Regions from separate parts of the Variovorax sp. H27-G14 genome, predicted to be linked through region 1. Evidence: predicted binding sites of a transcription regulator. Region 1 holds the regulator's gene; each other region holds the start of a gene.

Region 1 (4,795 bases):
CGTGCATTAGTGCACGCTGTTCGGGCATTCGTTACCAAAAACAAGCGCTCAGACAAGCTCCGAGACAAACGCCAACCAGCGTTCCATCCAATGAACACCACCCTTTCCCTGCTCGGCATCGCCGGCGCCATGGCGCTGGGCGCAATGAGCCCCGGCCCCAGTTTCGTGATGGTCGCCCGCACGGCGGTGGCGTCCCGCAGCGACGGGCTGGCCGCCGCGCTGGGCATGGGCGCCGGTGGTCTGGTGTTCGCCATTGCGGCGCTGGCCGGGCTGCAGGCGGCGTTCCTGGCGGTGCCGGGGCTCTACCTCGCCATCAAGGGTTTCGGCGGCGCCTACCTGGTGTACCTGGGGGTGCGAATCTGGCAGGGGGCGCGACAGCCGCTGGCGCTGGGAGCGGGCCAGGAAGGGCTGGGTACCTCGCCCGCCGCGCAGGGTAGTCAGCGGCGCGCCTTGCGCACCTTTCTGTTCGGCCTGGCCACCCAGGTCAGCAACCCGAAGACGGCGGTGGTCTACGCCAGCATCTTCGCGGCCTTTCTGCCGCACGACGTGCCGCTCGCGCTGGCGCTGGCCGTGCCGGCGGTGATCTTCTGCATCGAGACCGGCTGGTACACCGTGGTGGCGCTGGCCCTGTCCTCGGCGGCGCCGCGCTCGGCCTACCTGCGCTACAAGGCCTGGATCGACCGCGCCGCCGGCGGCGTGATGGGGCTATTGGGCCTGCGGCTGGTTGGGTCGGCCCTGCGCGGGGGCAACTGAGCGACGTCGCTGTCGGTTCTTGCCTTTGCCGGAACGGCTACAGCAGGCTCTCCGGCGTCAACGGCGCCAGAATTTCCAGCATCGTGCGGTCCCAGAACCCCGAGTCGGGCTCCTCGGTCAGCACGGTGAGCTGGCCGGCGTCCTCGCTGGTCCACTCGATGCGCGAATCGTTGCTGCCCGGCGCAAAGCGCAGCCTGTAGGCGCCCTGCTGCTTGAGCACGTCGAGCAGCTTGAGCATCTGCTGCGCCATTTCGGGGCTGTGAATGATCAGCCCGATTTCGGTGTTGGCCGACTCCGAGCGCGGATCGAAATTCATCGACCCCACGAACAGCGTGCGCCGGTCGATCACGGCCGACTTGGCATGCAGCCGCCCCACCGACGTGCCGAACAGGCCCAGCCGCACGCTGCGCCGGGTGCGGCTGGAGCTCAGCTCGTACAGGTCGGCGCCCAGCTTGAGCATGTCGGGGCGGTAGCGGCGGTAGGCGGTGTGCACCAGCGGCTCGTCGGTGGCGGCCAGCGAATTGGTGACCACGCTGATCTTGACGTCGCGCCGGCGAATCTCGCGCATCACCTCCAGCCCGGTGGCACCCGGAATCAGGTAGGGCGAGACGATGGTCACCTCGGAGCGCGCGCGGCGCATCTGCTCGACCACGTTGTAGCGCACGCTGTCCACGTCCAGCAGCGGCACGCCGCCATAGGACGCCGTCTTGCCGATCACGCGCTCAGGCGCATCGGCGTAGGCCTCGGCCAGGGTCCAGATCAGGTTGAGCTTGCCGCTTGCCAGGTCGTCGGCCATCGGGCTGTAGCCCAGCAGGTCGTTGGGCGCGGGCGGCGGCGGGGGCGGCGTGGTGTCGGGTGCCGTGGCGGCCTCGAAGCGGCGCTGCAATTCGTCGCGCGGCACGTCGGTGGCCACCACCGAGCCGATGGGGCGCACATAGACGCTGTTCCAGTACTGGTCGAACAGGCTGCCCAGCCGCGGAATCAGCGCGCCGGTCACGAAGGTGTCGAGGTCGAGAAAGTTCTCGCCCGCCGTGCGCCGGAAATACTGGTTGCCGATGTTGCGCCCGCCTGCCACCGCCATCGCGCCGTCGGCAATGAACAGCTTGTTGTGCATGCGGCGGTTCACGCGGCTGAAGTCGAACAGCGACGCGGTGAAGCGCTTCAGGATGCTGCCGCGCCCCGCCGGGAACGGGTTGAACAGGCGCAGCTCCACGTTGGGGGTGGCGGCAAAGGCCAGCAGCAGATCGTCCTCGCCCGAGGTGTAGAGGTCGTCCATCAGCAGGCGCACCCGCACGCCGCGCAGGGCGGCGTCGCGCAGGGTGCGCAGCAGGTAGCGGCCGGTCTCGTCGTTCTCGATCTGGTAGTACTGCACGTCGAGCGTGCGCTGGGCGCGGCGGGCCAGCTGGATGCGGGTGTCGAAAGCAAAGTCGCCGCCGGGCATCAGGCGAAAGCCGCTCAGGTCGGGGTCGGGCTGGGCGGCCAGCGCGATGCGGCCCAGCGCGGTGTCGCCCGATACGGCCATGGCCTTGACGGCGGGGCGCGGTGCCTCGTCGGGCAAGGTGGCGCAGCCGGCAAACAGCAGAACGGCCACCAAGGCGAGCAACGCCGACAACCAGCGGGGCCATTCCACCGGTGGCGGGAAACACCGCGGAACCGGCTCTGCCGGGCCGCAGGTGTTGGCCCCTGCAAGGGAGTTGGCGAAGCGACACGAAGTGCGCATGGCCTGGGGGTGTGCCTGGTTAGAGCGCTTTGCGCAGATTGGCTGGTGCAATGCGCAGTGCTTCGCGGTACTTGGCCACGGTGCGGCGCGCGCATTCGATGCCCTGCTCCTTCAGCATCTCGGAGATCTGGCTGTCCGACAGCGGCTTCTTGATGCTTTCAGAACTGACGAACTGCTTGATGAGCGCGCGCACCGCGGTGCTCGACGCATTGCCGCCGGTCTCGGTGCCCAGCGCCGAGCCGAAGAAGTACTTCAGCTCGACCGTGCCGAACGGCGTGGACATGTACTTGGCTGTGGTCACGCGCGAGATGGTCGACTCGTGCAGGCCCAGCTCGTCGGCAATCTCGCGCAGCACCAGGGGGCGCATGGCAAGTTCGCCGTGCACGAAGTAGCTCTTCTGCCGCTCCACGATGGCGTTGCTCACGCGCAGGATGGTGTCGAAGCGCTGCTGAATGTTCTTGATGAACCAGCGCGCCTCCTGCAGCCGCTGCGACAGCGCCTGGCTGCCTTCGCCCTTGTGCGCCTTCAGCGCGCCGGCGTAGATGTCGTGCACGCGCAGGCGCGGCATGACCTCCGGATTCAGCATGACGCGGAACTTGATGTTGGTGCCGCGGCCGGTCTTGGTGACGATCACGTCGGGGATGACGATGTTGCGCTCCACGTCCACGAAGCGCCGGCCCGGCTTGGGCTCCAGCCGCGCAATGATCTGCAGCGCCGAGCGCACCAGCTCCTCGTTGGTGCGGGTGAGCGTGGCCAGGCGCTTGAAGTCGCGCCGCGCCAGCAGCTCCATCGGTTGCTTGCACACGGCCAGGGCGGTCTTGCGCACCAGTGCGCACTGCTCGGTCTCGCTCTCGCTGGCCAGGGCGCGCAGCTGGATGCCCAGGCATTCGCCCAGGTCGCGCGCCCCCACGCCCACCGGCTCCAGGCTCTGCAGCAGGCCCAGCGCCACCTGAAAGTGGTGCACCAGGTCGTCGAACTGGTCGTTGTCGTCGCCGGCCAGGCCGGAGGCCAGCGCGGGCAGCGAGTCTTCGAGGTAGCCGTCGTCGTTGAGCGATTCGATCAGGAAGCGCAGCGCGGCGCTGTCGTTCTCGGTCAGCCGCAGGCTCAGCGCCTGGCGGTGCAAAAACGACTGCAACGACTCCTGGCTGCGCGCGAGCTCGGTGGCGTCGGCGCGTTCGTCGTCACCCAGGTTGTTCTGGCGCGCGGGGGCGTCGCTGCCCCATTCGCTGTCGTCGGGCGCGGCCATGTCGACGGTGCCGTCGCCTTCCCAGTCGGGCTCGCGCTCGGTGATTTCAGCGGCCGGGCCGTCGGACTCCGTGCTGGCGGTGCTGGTTTCACTCGACGTGGTGCTGGTGCTGGCGGAGGGGGGCGTGAAGTCGCTTTCGCCTCCTTCACCGCCACTGCCGCCGTCGCCGTCACCGCTGCCTCCTGCGTCGTCGCGCGGCACCGGCGCGTCGGCAGCATCAAGGCCGAACTCCTCGCGCGCCGCTTCTTCCGCGGTGCGCTCCAGGAACGGGTTCTCGTCCAGCATCTGCTCCACCTCCTGGCTCAGTTCGAGCGTGGAGAGCTGCAGCAGCCGAATCGACTGCTGGAGCTGGGGCGTCAATGCCAGATGTTGAGAGACGCGAAGGGACAGCCCTTGCTTCATTGAGAACCCGACCCTCCGTTACATGCGGAAGTGTTCGCCCAAGTACACCCGGCGTACTTCGGCGTTGTCGACGATCTCCGAGGGTGTGCCTTGTGCCAGCACATGTCCGTCGCTGATGATGAACGCGTGGTCGCAGATGCCCAGCGTCTCACGCACGTTGTGGTCGGTAATGAGCACGCCGATGCCACGTTCCTTCAGGAAACTGATGATCCGCTGGATCTCGATCACCGCTATCGGGTCGATGCCGGCAAAGGGCTCGTCCAGCAGGATGAAGCGCGGCTGGGTTGCCAGCGCGCGCGCAATCTCCACGCGGCGGCGCTCGCCGCCCGACAGCGCCAGCGCCGGCGAATCGCGCAGGTGATCGACCCGCAGGTCGGCCAGCAGCTCGGTCAAGCGCTCTTCGATGTGCTGCTTGGACAGCGGCGCCATCTTGCCGTTGCCGTCGGGCTCGCTTTGCAGCTCGAGCACGGCGCGCACGTTTTCCTCGACCGTGAGCTTGCGAAAGATCGAGGCTTCCTGCGGCAGGTAGCTCAGGCCCATGCGGGCACGGCGGTGGATCGGCATGTGGGCGATCGGCTCGCCGTCGATGGTGATGTCGCCCGCATCGGCGCGCACCAGCCCCACGATCATGTAGAACGACGTGGTCTTGCCCGCGCCATTCGGCCCGAGCAGCC
Region 2 (4,795 bases), on a different contig from region 1:
CGCTGACCATCATCTCGAGCATGGCGGGCGAGCAATTCAAGCTGCGCGACGTGCTGATCCTGTCGACCATTCTGGCGGCCGGCAGCTATGTGGCCTTCATCTGGGCGCTGAAGCTCCAGATCCAGGTCTGGCCCACTTTCATTTCGGGCTGAGGAGCACGCACCATGGACCTGATCCACAACCTTTCCATCGGTTTTGGCGTTGCCTTCACCTTCACCAACCTGCTGTACTGCCTGCTGGGCTGCATTCTGGGCACGCTGATTGGCGTGCTGCCGGGCATCGGTCCGGTCGCGACCATCGCGATGCTGCTGCCCGCCACGTATGCGCTGCCGCCCGTGTCGGCGCTGATCATGCTGGCCGGCATCTACTACGGCGCCCAGTACGGCGGCTCGACCACGGCCATTCTGGTCAACCTGCCGGGCGAGTCTTCGTCGGTGGTCACCTGCATCGACGGCTACCAGATGGCAAGGCAGGGCCGAGCGGGCCCCGCCCTGGCCGCGGCGGGCCTGGGCTCGTTCTTCGCGGGTTGCGTGGGCACGCTGATCCTGGCCGCCTTCGCGCCGCCGCTGACCGAACTGGCCTTCAAGTTCGGCCCGGCCGAGTACTTCTCGCTGATGACGCTGGGCCTGATCGGCGCGGTGGTGCTGGCCTCGGGCTCGCTGATCAAGGCGGTGGCCATGATCGTGCTGGGCCTCTTGCTGGGCATCGTGGGCACCGACGTCAACTCTGGCGTGGCGCGCTACAGCTTCGACATTCCGGAGCTCACCGACGGCATCGGCTTCGTGGTGATTGCCATGGGCGTGTTCGGCTACGGCGAAATCATCGGCAACCTGTCGCAGCCCGATGACGAGCGCGAGGTGTTCACGCACAAGGTGAAGGGCCTGTGGCCCACCAAGGAAGACTTCAAGCGCATGACGCCGGCGGTGCTGCGCGGCACGGCGCTGGGTTCGGCCCTGGGCATTCTGCCGGGCGGCGGCGCATTGCTGGCTTCGTTCGCCTCGTATGCGCTGGAGAAGAAGATCAAGATGCGCCCGGGCGAAGTGCCTTTCGGCAAGGGCAACATCCGCGGCGTGGCATCGCCGGAGTCGGCCAACAATGCCGGCGCGCAAACCTCCTTCATTCCGCTGCTGACGCTGGGCATCCCGCCCAACGCGGTGATGGCGCTGATGGTGGGCGCAATGACGATCCACAACATCCAGCCGGGTCCGCAGGTGATGACCAGCAACCCGGAGCTGTTCTGGGGCCTGATCGCCTCGATGTGGATCGGCAATGCGATGCTGATCATCCTGAACCTGCCGTTGATCGGCATGTGGATCAAGCTGCTGACGGTGCCGTACAAGTTCCTGTTCCCGGCCATCGTGTTGTTCTGCGCGATTGGCGTGTACTCGACCAACAACAACACGTTCGACGTGTGGATGGTGGCGGCCTTCGGTTTCATCGGCTACTTGTTCATCAAGCTCAAGACGGAGCCGGCGCCGCTGCTGCTGGGTTTCATCCTGGGGCCGATGATGGAAGAGAACCTGCGGCGTGCGCTGCTCTTGTCGCGCGGCGCGTGGAGCGTGTTCGTCACGCGGCCGTTGTCGGCGGGGCTGTTGGTGGCTGCGGCGCTGCTGCTGGGCATCGTGCTGTTGCCAGCGATCAAGGCCAAGCGCGAGGAAGCTTTCGTCGAGGAGTGATGTCTCTTCCGCGATTGTTCGAAGCCCCCTTGATCGGGGGCTTTTTTGTTTCTGCTGTTTGCTTGTTGGCTGCTGCTGTTGTTCAGGGCGCTTTGTTCAGGGCGTGTGCACAGGCCGCCGGGTACTCCCCTCCGCGAATGTCCCCCGGGCTTCGCCCTCCTCCTTTATTTCGCTGCGGGGAGCACCCGACGCCCTGTGCACCTGGGCACGCTCTGCGGTGATCGCGCGATCAACCACTGCTCTGAAAACGCTCACGTCGATGGGGTGCCTTGCGCAGCGAAATAAAGGAGGAGGCCGCAGGCCGGGGGACATTCGCGGAGCAAGGCACCCCGTCGGCGTGAGCAGCGCCATGAACAAAAGCGCTCAAAACATAGGCCAAAGCTCACCGAAGAAACGCGTCGTAAGCCGTCTTCAAGATCAGCGCACTCACGACCACCATGAACACCACACGCACAAATCCTGCCCCATGCTTGAGCGCCACGCGCGTGCCCAGCAAGCTGCCGGCCACATTGGCCACCGCCATCACCAGCCCGTAGTGCCACCACACATGCCCCTTGGCCGCCAGCAGGATCAACGCGGCGCCGTTGGTCATCGTGTTGATGATCTTGGCGGAGGCCGAAGCGTTGAGAAAGTCGTAGCCCATCCAGCGCACGAACAAGAAGACCAGAAAGCTGCCCGCTCCCGGCCCGAAGAAGCCGTCGTACAGCCCGATCGACAACCCGATGGTGCAGGCCGCCAGCGTCTCGGCGCGACCGGTGAAGCGCGGCGCGTGCAACCGGCCCATGTCCTTGCGCGCCAGTGTGTAGAGCAGCACGCCCAGAAGAATGAGCGGCAGGGCACGGCGCAGAAAGTCGCCCGGAAACACCGTGACACCCCAGGCACCCAGCATCGCGCCGGCAAAACCGACCAGCGCTGCCGGCCACAAGGCACCCCAGCGCATCTGCACCCGCTGGCTGAACTGGGCCGCCGCGGCGGCCGTGCCCCAAATGGACGCACTCTTGTTGGTGCCCAGCAAGGTCGCCGGTGGTGCGCCCGGAAACACCGCAAACAGCGCCGGCACCAGGATCAACCCGCCCCCACCCACGATCGAATCGACAAAACCCGCAAGCAGCGAGGCACCCGTGACTACCAGCATTTCCATGCCGGCGATTGTCTCACCCGGGAGCTATCAAAAAGCTAGCGCTACAAGCAAGTGCGGCAGCCGCTAGTGGCACATTCGGCGTGAAGAAAAAAGGGGGCTCAAGCTCGTCGATGCAATGCAGACAGGCATAAAAAAGGCGCCGACCAGCGGCGCCTTTCAAGTTCTGACCAGGCATCTCGTACGGAGCCTTTGAGCATTTTTCTTGTTGACTGGGAATTTGTCTCCTCGGACCCTCGGCAGTACGAGCAGGGCCCGTTCGCGAGTGGGCAGACTTTAGGACGTGCACCGCGCCAGTGCATTGGGAATTACCCGGTTCGCCTTACGTTGCACGCGCATTTTGCGAACAAAAGTGTTTCCGAGCGTTAACGGCATGGCACGACTCGTGCACGCAAGGCCACTGTCCACAACTCGAAAAAGACACGGCCATGGCCTTGGCGACACATGCCTCCATCAACGCGGCAGACACCGCGTGGATGATGACCTCGACCGCGCTGGTGTTGCTGATGACGCTGCCCGGCATCGCGCTCTTCTACGCGGGCATGGTGCGGCGCAAGAACGTGCTGGCCACCATGGCCGCCGTGGTGGCGATTGCCGCGGTGGTGTCGCTCACCTGGTTTGCCGTGGGGTACTCGCTGGCCTTCACACCGGGCTGGCCCTGGCTGGGCGGCTTCGGCAAGCTCTGGTTCTCGGGCTTCGAGTACCTGAAGGACGCGGGCCAGGTGGCGGTGAGCCATGTGGCGCCCAACATTCCCGAGTCGGTGTACGCGATGTTCCAGCTGACCTTCGCGATCATCACCACCGCGCTGGTGCTGGGCGCCTTCGTCGAGCGCATGCGCTTCTCGGCCATTCTGTGGTTCGCGCTGCTGTGGAGCGTGCTGGTGTACGCGCCGGTCGCGCACTGGGTGTGGGAGCCGGGCGGCTGGCTCGCGCAGATGGGCGCGCTGGACTTCGCGGGCGGCTCGGTGGTGCACGTCAACGCGGGCATTGCGGGGCTGGTGTGCGCCTATGCGCTGGGCCCGCGCAAGGGCTACGGACGCGAGGCCTTCGAGCCCTACAGCCTGGCCTTCACCATGATGGGCGCGGGCCTGCTGTGGGTGGGCTGGTTCGGCTTCAATGCGGGCTCCGCCGTGGCGGCCGACGGGCGTGCCGGGCTGGCGATGCTGGTGACGCACATCGCGGCGGCCGCGGGTGCCATGAGCTGGATGATCGGCGAGTGGACGGTGCGCCGCAGCCCGTCGCTGCTGGGCCTGTGTTCGGGCCTGGTGGCGGGGCTGGTGGCCATTACGCCGGCGGCGGGCTTCGTCACGCCGCTGGCGGCGTTGGCCATTGGGGCCATTGCGGGGCTGGCCTGTTATTGGGGCGCGACGGGGCTCAAGCACCTGCTGGGCGCGGACGATTCGCTGGACGTGTTCGGCGTGCACGGCATCGGGGGCATCGTGGGTGCGTTGCTGACGGGGGTGTTCGCCGATGCGCGCATCTCGGGCGCGAGCGGCAGCGTGGTGACGCAGGCGATAGCGGTGGGCAGCGTGGCCATTTACAGCGCCACGGGAACGGCGGTGGTGCTTTGGCTGGTGCATGTGTTGGTCGGCTTGCGTGTGGACGCCAACAGTGAGCAGCTGGGCCTCGATCTTGCTCAGCATCGTGAGCACCAGGGAGGCTGACCGGCCGCAAGCCATTAGGGAGAGACCATGCCATCGATGTCCGAAAGCGAACGCATCGCCCTCGCCGCGCGTCTTCACGTGGCGTTGCGTCGCAAGCATGGGCGCGTGACGGACACGGAATGGATGGCGACCAACGCGGAGTACGCGACCGAGATCGTGCGGATGACGCGGGCGCATGCGGCGGACACGAAGGACGAGGAGCTCTATCAGCTCGCCACGCGGTTGGAGCAGGCGATGGAGCCGCTGGCCCGTGCTGCTCGGTTGGCGGCGCGGCAGCCTGATGGAAATCCGCCTACGCCGCCGCCTCGGTATGTCGG
Region 3 (4,795 bases), on a different contig from region 1:
TCAAGCCGGGTCACTAAATTTGATCAGAGCTCACTTATTGTGATTCCCCACATCTGGTCGGGCGTGCAGCGGCAGGACTTCAGCGCGGAGCCCAGATAGCCGCAAGGGCAGGGGTTCATGGCGGCCACCAACTGAAAGCGCGCCGGAAACTCGGCACTGCGCGCGGCGCGAGAAATGGTGATGGTGCCGGTCTCCAGCGGCTCGCGCAGCGCCTCGAGGGCGGAGCGGGCGAATTCCGGAAACTCGTCGAGAAACAGAACGCCGTGGTGCGCTCTTGAGATTTCGCCGGGCCGGGGCGGCGAGCCACCGCCCACCAGCGCCACGGCACTGGAGGTGTGGTGCGGTGCCGATGTCGGCCGGCTCATCCACCGCTCGGTCGCAAAGCGCCCGCCCAGGCTGGCCACGGCGGCGCTTTCCAGTGCCTCGTCGATGCTCATGGCCGGCAGCAGGCCCGCGAAGCGCTGCGCCAGCATCGACTTGCCCGACCCCGGCTCGCCCATCATCAGCAGGCTGTGGCCGCCCGCCGCCGCGATCTCCAGTGCCCGCTTGGCGCCCACGTGGCCCTTCACGTCGCACAGGTCCGCATAGCGCGGCGCCACGGCGCCCGGCCGGGGCTCGACGCGGGCCCAGCCGTCGCCGGTGGCGGGCTCGGGCAGTTGCGCCGCCGCATCGCTGTCGGCAACGAACTGTCGCACCACGTCCAGCAGGTGGCGCGCGCCATACACCTGGGCGCCGGGCACCAGCGCGGCCTCCTGTGCACTGTCCATGGGCAGCACCAACCTGGTGGCCACGCCGCGCGTGTGCAGCGCCAGCGCCATGGCCAATGCACCGCGAACGGGCCGCAGCTCGCCCGACAGCGACAGCTCCCCGGCAAATTCGTGGCCGGCCAGCCGGGCGTTGTCGATCTGCCCGCTGGCCGCCAGGATGCCCAGCGCAATGGGCAGGTCGAAACGGCCGGAATCCTTTGGAAGGTCTGCCGGAGCGAGGTTCACGATGATGCGTTTGTTGTTTGGAAACTCCAGCCCCGCGTTCTGGATGGCCGAGCGCACCCGCTCGCGCGCCTCCTTGACCTCGGTTTCTACCAGCCCCACCAGCGCAAAGCTGGGCAAACCGTTGGCCAGATGCACCTCCACAGTGACACTGGCCGCTTCCAGCCCCAGCAAAGCGCGGCTTTGCACCAAAGACAGACTCATTGCGCTCCCTATCCCCAAGATGGTGCACTGATCCTGGGCATGCCCGCGGTGGTGCGGACCCTGCCGCCCGTGCAACCGGACGAAACATCCGTTGTAACGATTTGGCTCTCTACGGAGCTTCCGTCGGCCGTCTGGAGCGTCGGTATTCGTGAACTTTGGCACGCTCCCTGCTATGAGCCTCCAGGTCCAACTAAACACTTGTGAGGAGTTACCCGATGACGCACCGTACCGCCGCAAAGGCGCTGATCGTTCTGGCCACCGCACTGACCGCTTCTGGCGCCGCCCTGGCACAGGCAACGACGGACGCCGCAGCGGCCGCACCCGCTCCGAACCTCACAGGCAACATCTCGCTGACCACGAACTACAAGTTCCGTGGCCAGGACCAGGACATGCTGGGCAAGAACGACTACGCCAAGACCAAGGGCTTCAAGCCCGCCATCCAGGGCGGCCTGGACTACGCCTTCGGCGACAGCGGTTTCTACGTGGGCAGCTGGAACTCCAGCGTCAACTGGCTCAAGGGCAACAGCATCGAGATGGACCTGTACGGCGGCTACAAATTCAAGGCCGGCCCGCTGGACATGGACGTGGGTGCGCTCACCTACATCTACCCGGGCAACTCATCGGGCAACACCACCGAGCTGTACGTGGCCGGCACCTACGCCAACGAAACCCTCGGTTCGTTCACCGCCAAGTACTCGCACACCGTTTCCAAGGACTACTTCGGCTACGCCGGCAACAAGGCCGGCTCGGGTCTGAAGGGCACCAACACCGGCTACCTGAACCTGTCGTACAGCAAGGAAATCGTGCCCAAGGTCACGCTGAAGGCAGCCGTGGGCTACACCAACATGTCCAGCGACATTCGCAGCCTGGGCTACAAGAGCTATGTCGACTACAACGTCGGCGCGTCGTACGACTTCGGCAACGGCCTGTCGCTGGCCGGCTCGGTGCAGGGCGCGAACAAGAAGAGCTCTTACCTCGCCGTGAGCAACCCGGGCGTGGACTACGGCTTCGGCACCTTCGGCCAGACGACGTACTCGCCGAACAAGGCGCGCTTCATCCTCACGCTGACGAAGACGCTGTAAGCCACAGAACAACGAGGTGCGGCCCACGCTGCCGCACCGTTTCATTTCCATCCGAAGGAGAAAACTCATGAAGCTGGTCACAGCCATCATCAAACCGTTCAAGCTCGACGAGGTGCGCGAAGCACTGTCGGCCATCGGCGTGCAGGGCATCACCGTCACCGAGGTGAAGGGGTTCGGCCGCCAGAAAGGGCACACCGAGCTCTACCGCGGCGCCGAGTACGTGGTCGACTTCCTGCCCAAGGTCAAGATCGAAGCGGCCGTCTCCGACGACCTCGTCGACCGCGTGATCGAGGCCGTCGAGGGTGCAGCGCGCACCGGCAAGATCGGCGACGGCAAGATCTTTGTCTACAACCTCGAACAGGTCGTTCGCATCCGTACCGGCGAAACCGGCCGCGAAGCCCTCTGATTGAGTCCAGGCCCGAAAGAACAACGATTATGAAAAAACTGCTTGTCTCTCTTGCGTTCGGTTTGAGTGTGCTGGCTGCCGGCACCGGCGCCTTTGCGCAAACCCCCGCGGCCACCGCCGAGGCGCCTGCCGCTTCGGCGCCTGCTGCCGCAGCTCCTGCAACACCAGCCGCACCTGCTGCCGCCGACGCGGCCCCTGCCGCAGCGGCAGCCGCGGCACCCGCTGCGGCACCGGCACCGAAGATCGACTCCGGCGACACCGCCTGGATGCTGACCTCCACGCTGCTCGTGATCCTGATGACCATCCCCGGCCTGGCGCTGTTCTACGGTGGCCTTGGCCGCTCGAAGAACATGCTGTCGGTGCTGATGCAGGTCTTCGTGATCTTCTCGCTCATCAGCATCCTGTGGGCCATCTACGGCTACAGCATCGCCTTCTCCGGTGACGGCAACTTCTTCGGAGGATTCGACAAGATCTTCATGAAGGGCATCACGCAGGAGACCTTCGGCGCGCTGACCACGATTCCCGAATACGTGTTCGTCGCCTTCCAGGGCACCTTCGCGGCCATTACCGTGGCGCTGATCGTCGGCGCGTTCGCGGAGCGTGCCAAGTTCTCGGCCGTGCTGCTGTTCTCGGTGATCTGGTTCACCTTCAGCTACGTGCCGATCGCCCACATCGTGTGGGGCGGCGGCCTGCTGGGCAAGGACGGCGCGCTGGACTTTGCCGGCGGCACCGTGGTGCACATCAACGCCGGTGTGGCTGGTCTCGTGGGTGCCTACATGGTGGGCAAGCGCGTGGGCTACGGCAAGGAAGCGTTCACGCCTCACTCGCTCACGCTCACCATGGTCGGCGCTTCGCTGCTGTGGGTTGGCTGGTTCGGCTTCAACGCCGGCTCGGCCGGTGCAGCCAACGCCGTTGCCGGCCTGGCTTTCATCAACACGGTGCTCGCCACCGCTGCCGCGGCGCTGTCGTGGATCCTGGGTGAAAGCCTGCACAAGGGCAAGGCCTCGATGCTGGGCGCTGCGTCCGGTGCCGTTGCCGGCCTCGTGGCTGTCACGCCTGCCGCCGGTTTCGTCGGCCCGATGGGTTCGATCGTGCTGGGCCTGCTGGCCGGCCTGGTCTGCCTGTGGGGTGTGGGCGGCCTGAAGCGCATGCTGGGCGCGGACGACGCGTTCGACGTGTTCGGCGTGCACGGCGTGGGCGGCATCCTGGGTGCCATCCTGACCGGTGTGTTCGCGGCCAAGGGCCTGGGCGGTACCGGCGGCGCAACGCCCGACACCTTCGCCATGGGCGCACAGGTGTGGATCCAGATCAAGAGCGTGGCGCTCACGATCGTGTGGTCCGGCGTGGTGGCCTTCATTGCCTTCAAGATCGCCGACCTGACCATCGGCCTGCGTGTGTCGGAAGAAGAAGAGCGCGAAGGCCTCGACATCTCCTCGCACGGCGAGACCGCATACAACCGTTGATGTGTGAAGGCGAGGGTGCCTTCGGGCAGCCTCGTCACCGACAACACCATCAACGTGCCTGACACCCCCAACATTTAAAAGAAGAATTCTTCGTCACGATTTTTCAGCGAGGTCTCCTTTGGATGTTCAGCCCGCGAGCGCTCCGGCGCCAGCGGGCTTTTTTTTGCCTGTCGTTTCGATGGCCGGGGGCACAATCGCGACACCATGTGGACCACCATCGAAGACAGCCTTTGCGAGCTCGGCGAGTCGCCGTTCTGGCACCCCAAAGAACGCGCCCTCTACTGGCTCGACATTCCCGGTCGGGCCGTGTTGCGCACCCGCGGCGACATCGGCTCGCCGCAGGCGAAGGTCGAGCGCTGGCCGTTGCCCACCGAGCCCGGCTGCATGGCGCCCGCGCGCAGCGGCGGCCTGGTGATTGCCTTGCGCGACGGCTTCTACCGTGCGCGCACGTGGGGCGGTGAGCTGGTCGCGATGGCGCGTGTGGAGCACGACGTGCGCACCATGCGTTTCAACGACGGCAAGTGCGACCCGCTCGGCCGTTTCTGGGGCGGTTCGCTCAACGAGGCCAAGGACCGGGCCAATGCCGCGCTCTATTGCTTCGACGCGCGCGGCGACACGGGCGTCTCGCCCACCATCACGCAAATGGCCAAC
Region 4 (4,795 bases), on a different contig from region 1:
AGTCAACACCGGCGCGGTGACGGCGACGGTGACCAACGTGAACTTCGGCGTGGGCGTGACGGGTTCGGTGGCCAACAGCGCGCTGCGCGCCACGGGCAACCAGATCACGGCGTCGGCCACGGGCAACTCGGTGGTGTCGTCGATCGCGGCGCGCTGACCGGTCGCGGTTTTGTCGCCGCAGCCGCGGGTCTTCGGGCCCGCGGCTTTTTTCATGGCGTCAGGCCTTGGGCGGCGGCGGCCTGGGCTGGGACTGGCGCTTGAACTCGGCGCAGTAGTCTTTCTCGGGCAGCGGTGGCGTGTGCCAGGTCTTGTCGTAGTCGCCGGCCACTGCTGCGGCCGTGACGGGTGCGGCCATGAGGCGCACGGTGGCGACCTTGATGTCGTCGGGCAGGTGCTGCGGCACGCCCAGCGTGCGCACCACGTGGCCTGCGCCGGCAATCAGCAGCACCGTCTGGCCGGGCCGGCGCGCCTTGACGATGGCCTGCGCCATCGCGCGGTCGCGGCCCACCTGAATGCGGGTCATCGGCAGGATCTGCGACTCGGGCAGCATCCCGCAGTGGCCTTCGCGCACGGCCTCCTGCTGCGCGGTGTAGGCCGCGCCGTTGAGTTGCGCGTCGAGCGACACATCGGCCATGGCGTCCTTCATGCGGGCGCGCGGCAGATTGGCGCCGACCACCGGCACGCCGGCGCGCACGGCGGCCATCACGGCGGGGCCGTAGTCGCTCCAGGGCCAGGCCTTGTCGTTCCAGTCGAGGGCGGTGCGCACCTGCGCTTCGGTGGCGGTGGGCGCGACGTGGGCGGTGCCGCGGCCTTCCTCGGCCATTTCGAGCGCCAGCGCCGCGAGCTGGCCGCGCGCGACCAGCGCCTCGACGGCTTCGCGCTCGATCGCATGGTGCTCCGGCGCATCGTGCTGTTCGCCGAGCAGCACGGCGTCGACCGGCTGCAGCGCCGCCATGCGTTTGGCGATGGGGGCATCGGGTGCATCGGCCCCGGGCGACCAGGCGGCGCAGCCCGCGAACGCGGTGGCGGCGAGCACGGGAAACAGGAAGCGGGAGGCCCGCAGGGGCCAGGGTGGGAGCAGCATCGCGTCATCGTATGCGCCCCGCGTGCCTGCGGCGTGCCGTCCATTGGCGCTTTTCACTGTGCGTGTGGTCCCGCTTTGTGAGGCGGATTGCCACAGCCGCTGCATGAAAAAAGCGCCCCTCGGGGCGCTCGTTGCAGGCGGAAGGCTGAAAGCTCAGTGCACCAGCACCGGCGTGTGGGCCAACTCGGCATAGCCTTCGAGCGTGTCTTCCACTTCTTCCTGGGTGGGGGTGTTGAGCTGCCAGGCGGCGATTTGCTGCTGGAACAGTTCGGCCCACGAACCGTCGAGGTAGACCTCCTTGCCCGATCGCTTGTCCACGATCTCGAAGCCGTGGCGTTCCAGCACAGGCACGTTGGGCGTCGCCTGCTCGTCGCCTTCATGGGGCTGCACGTGCACGACGACGAAAGACTCCGAGTCATAAAGCATGTTCATGGCGGGCCCTGTGAGGATGTCGATGGCGTTCATTGAGCTTAGATAGCAATCAACGCGCCAGTTTCAAGTCTGGTTGGCTTTTTGTAAAACAAACGAATTACTTTTTGCCTTTTGCGCGGTTGGTGTGACTTTCTGCTCAATTGGCGGGCCCGCTGGGCAGCGCTTTGCGCAATTGAGCGTCAGCGAAGTCCCCGTTGGGTTCGGTCTGCTTGATGCGCACCGGCAGGTAGCCGTAGGCCGGCGCGAGCCAGAGTTCGAGTTTTCTGTCGAATTCCTTGCGTGGCGTGCGGGTGAGCTTGCGCGCGACGTACTCGCCGGCCGGCAGGCTCACTTTTTCCTCGTCGCCGACCACGAAGACCCACACATCGGCATCGCGCGTGCCCACGGTCTGCACCGAGATCCGGGTGCCGGCCGGGTAGCGCTGCGGGCTGGCCGCCAGCAAGCCGCCGAGCTGCATCATCACGCTCATGCGGTCCTGCGCACCGGGCAGCAGCGGCACGGGCGGGGCGTTGTTGCTGAACACCACCTGCGCCTGGTCGCGCACAAAATGCGACGCCACTTCGGACTTGCGGCTCTCTGAGTAGCGCTCGGGCTCCAGGCCGGAGGGGCCGATGCGCCCGGTGCTGTGCCAGTTGAGCAGAGTGAAGAACACCGCCTTGAGCGTGAGCCGCCCGTCGTAGCGGGTGCCGTCCTGCAGCCACACCAGTTCGCCGAACACGCCTCGCTGAGGTGAGGCGCCAATCTGGCCGGTGGCCTCGAAATCGAGCGTCACGGAGCCGGGAATCTGCAGGGCCTCGGTGCCCACGATGGTGCCCGAGGCTTCGCCGCCACCCGCCGCGGCCCCGCTGCCGGTGCCGCCGGTGGCAGACGATGCGGATGCGCCCGCCGGTGCGCTGGCCGCGGCTTCGGGCTGCGGCGCGGCTGTGTCGGGTGTGGCCTGCGCCACTGTTTCGGGCGCGTCCGGGGGCGGCGTGGTGGACGCCTCCGGCTCCGGCGCGACGGCGGCCGGGGTGGGCGCTGGTGTCGGCTTGGGCCGGGGCGGTGTCGGCGCGCGCGGGCGCCGGGGCTTGGGCGGCGCGGCCGGTCTGGCCTCCGCCGGTGCGGCCGCGGCAGGCGCCGGGGCCTTTTCGGACGCCGGCGGCGCGATCACGATGGTGCGCGTGATGAACTTGCTCGCCAGCGGCGAGGGCTCCGGCCCCATGGCCGTCGGTGCCAGCCCCAGCACCAGCAGGTGGACCAGCACCACCAGCAAGGTCAAGCCGATCAGCGCCCGCCACGAGGGGCGCCCCGGCAGGCCGGCGTGCAGCAAAGGAGGGGCGACGGGCGTCGGCATCGGTGTGTGGAGTGGGGCGCCGGTGCGGAGGTTCACCAAGACCACCTCGGTACACTGCCGCCCGTTCGACCAGTTTAAGTGGGAGCGGCGCGCGGCCTCTTGTCCACGCCGTGTCTTCCCGCACCACACCCCGCCACGCCACCCCGCACGCACCGCATCATGAAACTCGCCACCCTGAAGGACGGCTCGCGCGACGGCCAGCTCGTCGTTGTCTCGCGCGACCTCACGCTCGCCCACTACGCCACCGGCATCGCCAGCCGGCTGCAGCAGGTGCTGGACGACTGGGGCTTCATGAGCCCGCAGCTGCAGGACCTGTATGACGCCCTCAACAACGGCCGCACGCGCCACGCCTTCCCCTTCGACCCCGCGATGTGCATGGCCCCGCTGCCGCGCGCCTACCAGTGGGCCGACGGCTCGGCCTACCTGAACCACGTGGAGCTGGTGCGCAAGGCCCGCAACGCCGAGGTGCCCGAGAGCTTCTACCAAGACCCGCTGATGTACCAGGGCGGCAGCGACGACTTTCTCGGCCCGACCGACGACGTCGTGGTGCCCAGCGAAGCGATGGGCATCGACTTCGAGGCCGAGATCGCGGTGGTCACCGGCGACGTGCGCATGGGCGCCTCGCCCGAGCAGGCGCTGGAGGGCATCCGCCTGGTGATGCTGGCCAACGACGTGAGCCTGCGCAACCTGATTCCGGCCGAGCTGGCCAAGGGCTTCGGCTTCTTCCAGAGCAAGCCCGCCACCGCCTTCAGCCCCGTGGCGGTGACGCTCGACGAACTGGGTGAGGCCTGGCAGCAGGGCCGTGTGCACCTGGCGCTGCACAGCAGCTGGAACGGCCGCAAGGTCGGCATGTGCGACGCGGGCCCGGAAATGACCTTTCACTTCGGCCAGCTCATCGCCCACATCGCCAAGACGCGCAACGTGCGCGCCGGCAGCATCGTGGGCAGCGGCACCGTGAGCAACAAGGGCGTGGAGAAAAACGGCCAGATGGACTGGCCCAAGGGCTACTCGTGCATTGCCGAGAAGCGCTGCATCGAGACCATCCAGACCGGCCAGCCCGTCACCGAGTTCATGAAGTTCGGGGACACGATTCGCATCGAGATGAAGGGGGTCGACGGGCGCTCGCTGTTCGGGGCGATCGATCAGGAGATCGTGTCGACGAGCGGGCGGGCGAAGGAGGCGGCGGGGGCGTTGGGGAAGCCTCAGTCCGAGGAAGCCTCCAGGGATTGAGGGGCGTTGCGGGCGCCCCGTTTTGTCATCGCTATGATCCGGCCGCTGCCCTGACGCGTCTATGGCGCGTCGGGCGGCGCGTCCGGCGGCTGCGCTCCGCGGCCGCCATTCATACCAAGAAAAAACGGGAGTTTCCTATGCGCTATTTGCCTATTGCCGCCGCCGTGGCGGCCTTCGCCCTTGTGGGCTGCGAAACCATGAAGAACGCCGACACCGGCGCTCTCACGCAAGCGGGCGGCTCGGCCTTCAAGGCCATGTCGCTCAGCGACGCCGAGGTCAGCACCATGTCCGACCAGTCGTGCGCCGCCATGGACCAGAAGAACCAGATTGCGCCGGCCGGCAGCAGCTACGCCACGCGCCTGACCCAGGTCGTCAAGCAGATGCCCACCTCCGTGAACGGCAAGACGGCCAACTACAAGGTCTACATGACCAAGGACGTGAATGCCTGGGCCATGGCCAACGGTTGCATTCGCGTCTACAGCGGCCTGATGGACCTGATGAACGACGACGAGCTGCGCGGCGTGATCGGCCACGAGATCGGCCATGTGGCGCTGGGCCATTCCAAGTCGCGCATGCAGACCGCCTACGCCGCCTCGGCCGTGCGCGGACTGGCCGGCGCCGCAGGCGGGGTCGCGGCCCAGCTGTCGCAGTCGCAGGCCGGCGACCTGGGCGAGAAGTTCGTCAAGGCGCAGTTCTCGCAAGCGAACGAAAGCGCG

Evidence for each region. The regulator sigma-54, encoded in region 1, starts transcription at its own class of promoters, with help from an activator protein. The targets are predictions, from matches to a motif close to TGGCANGNAANCTGCTTT.
Region 2: the regulator sigma-54 is predicted to act here: its motif matches at 3,189-3,206, upstream of VLK31_RS22090 (ammonium transporter).
Region 3: the regulator sigma-54 is predicted to act here: its motif matches at 1,350-1,367, upstream of VLK31_RS34545 (TorF family putative porin).
Region 4: the regulator sigma-54 is predicted to act here: its motif matches at 1,559-1,576, upstream of VLK31_RS28750 (DUF3567 domain-containing protein).

The regions. Positions count from the first base shown of each region.
Region 1 covers NZ_JAYLVN010000028.1:43,678-48,472, reverse strand. Annotated here, with positions in the region: gene VLK31_RS33660 (LysE family translocator) at 91-753, shown strand; gene VLK31_RS33655 (phospholipase D family protein) at 791-2,473, opposite strand; gene rpoN (RNA polymerase factor sigma-54) at 2,493-4,121, opposite strand; gene lptB (LPS export ABC transporter ATP-binding protein) at 4,140-4,795, opposite strand, start outside.
Region 2 covers NZ_JAYLVN010000010.1:65,334-70,128, reverse strand. Annotated here, with positions in the region: gene VLK31_RS22105 (tripartite tricarboxylate transporter TctB family protein) at 1-152, shown strand, start outside; gene VLK31_RS22100 (tripartite tricarboxylate transporter permease) at 165-1,676, shown strand; gene VLK31_RS22095 (sulfite exporter TauE/SafE family protein) at 2,059-2,817, opposite strand; gene VLK31_RS22090 (ammonium transporter) at 3,243-4,478, shown strand; gene VLK31_RS22085 (hypothetical protein) at 4,506-4,795, shown strand, end outside.
Region 3 covers NZ_JAYLVN010000032.1:3,553-8,347, reverse strand. Annotated here, with positions in the region: partial or broken gene VLK31_RS34550 (YifB family Mg chelatase-like AAA ATPase) at 51-1,193, opposite strand; gene VLK31_RS34545 (TorF family putative porin) at 1,409-2,275, shown strand; gene glnK (P-II family nitrogen regulator) at 2,343-2,681, shown strand; gene VLK31_RS34535 (ammonium transporter) at 2,711-4,144, shown strand; gene VLK31_RS34530 (SMP-30/gluconolactonase/LRE family protein) at 4,349-4,795, shown strand, end outside.
Region 4 covers NZ_JAYLVN010000018.1:15,181-19,975, reverse strand. Annotated here, with positions in the region: gene VLK31_RS28760 (beta strand repeat-containing protein) at 1-157, shown strand, start outside; gene VLK31_RS28755 (ChaN family lipoprotein) at 218-1,084, opposite strand; gene VLK31_RS28750 (DUF3567 domain-containing protein) at 1,238-1,516, opposite strand; gene VLK31_RS28745 (DUF3108 domain-containing protein) at 1,653-2,849, opposite strand; gene VLK31_RS28740 (fumarylacetoacetate hydrolase family protein) at 3,009-4,079, shown strand; gene VLK31_RS28735 (M48 family metalloprotease) at 4,217-4,795, shown strand, end outside.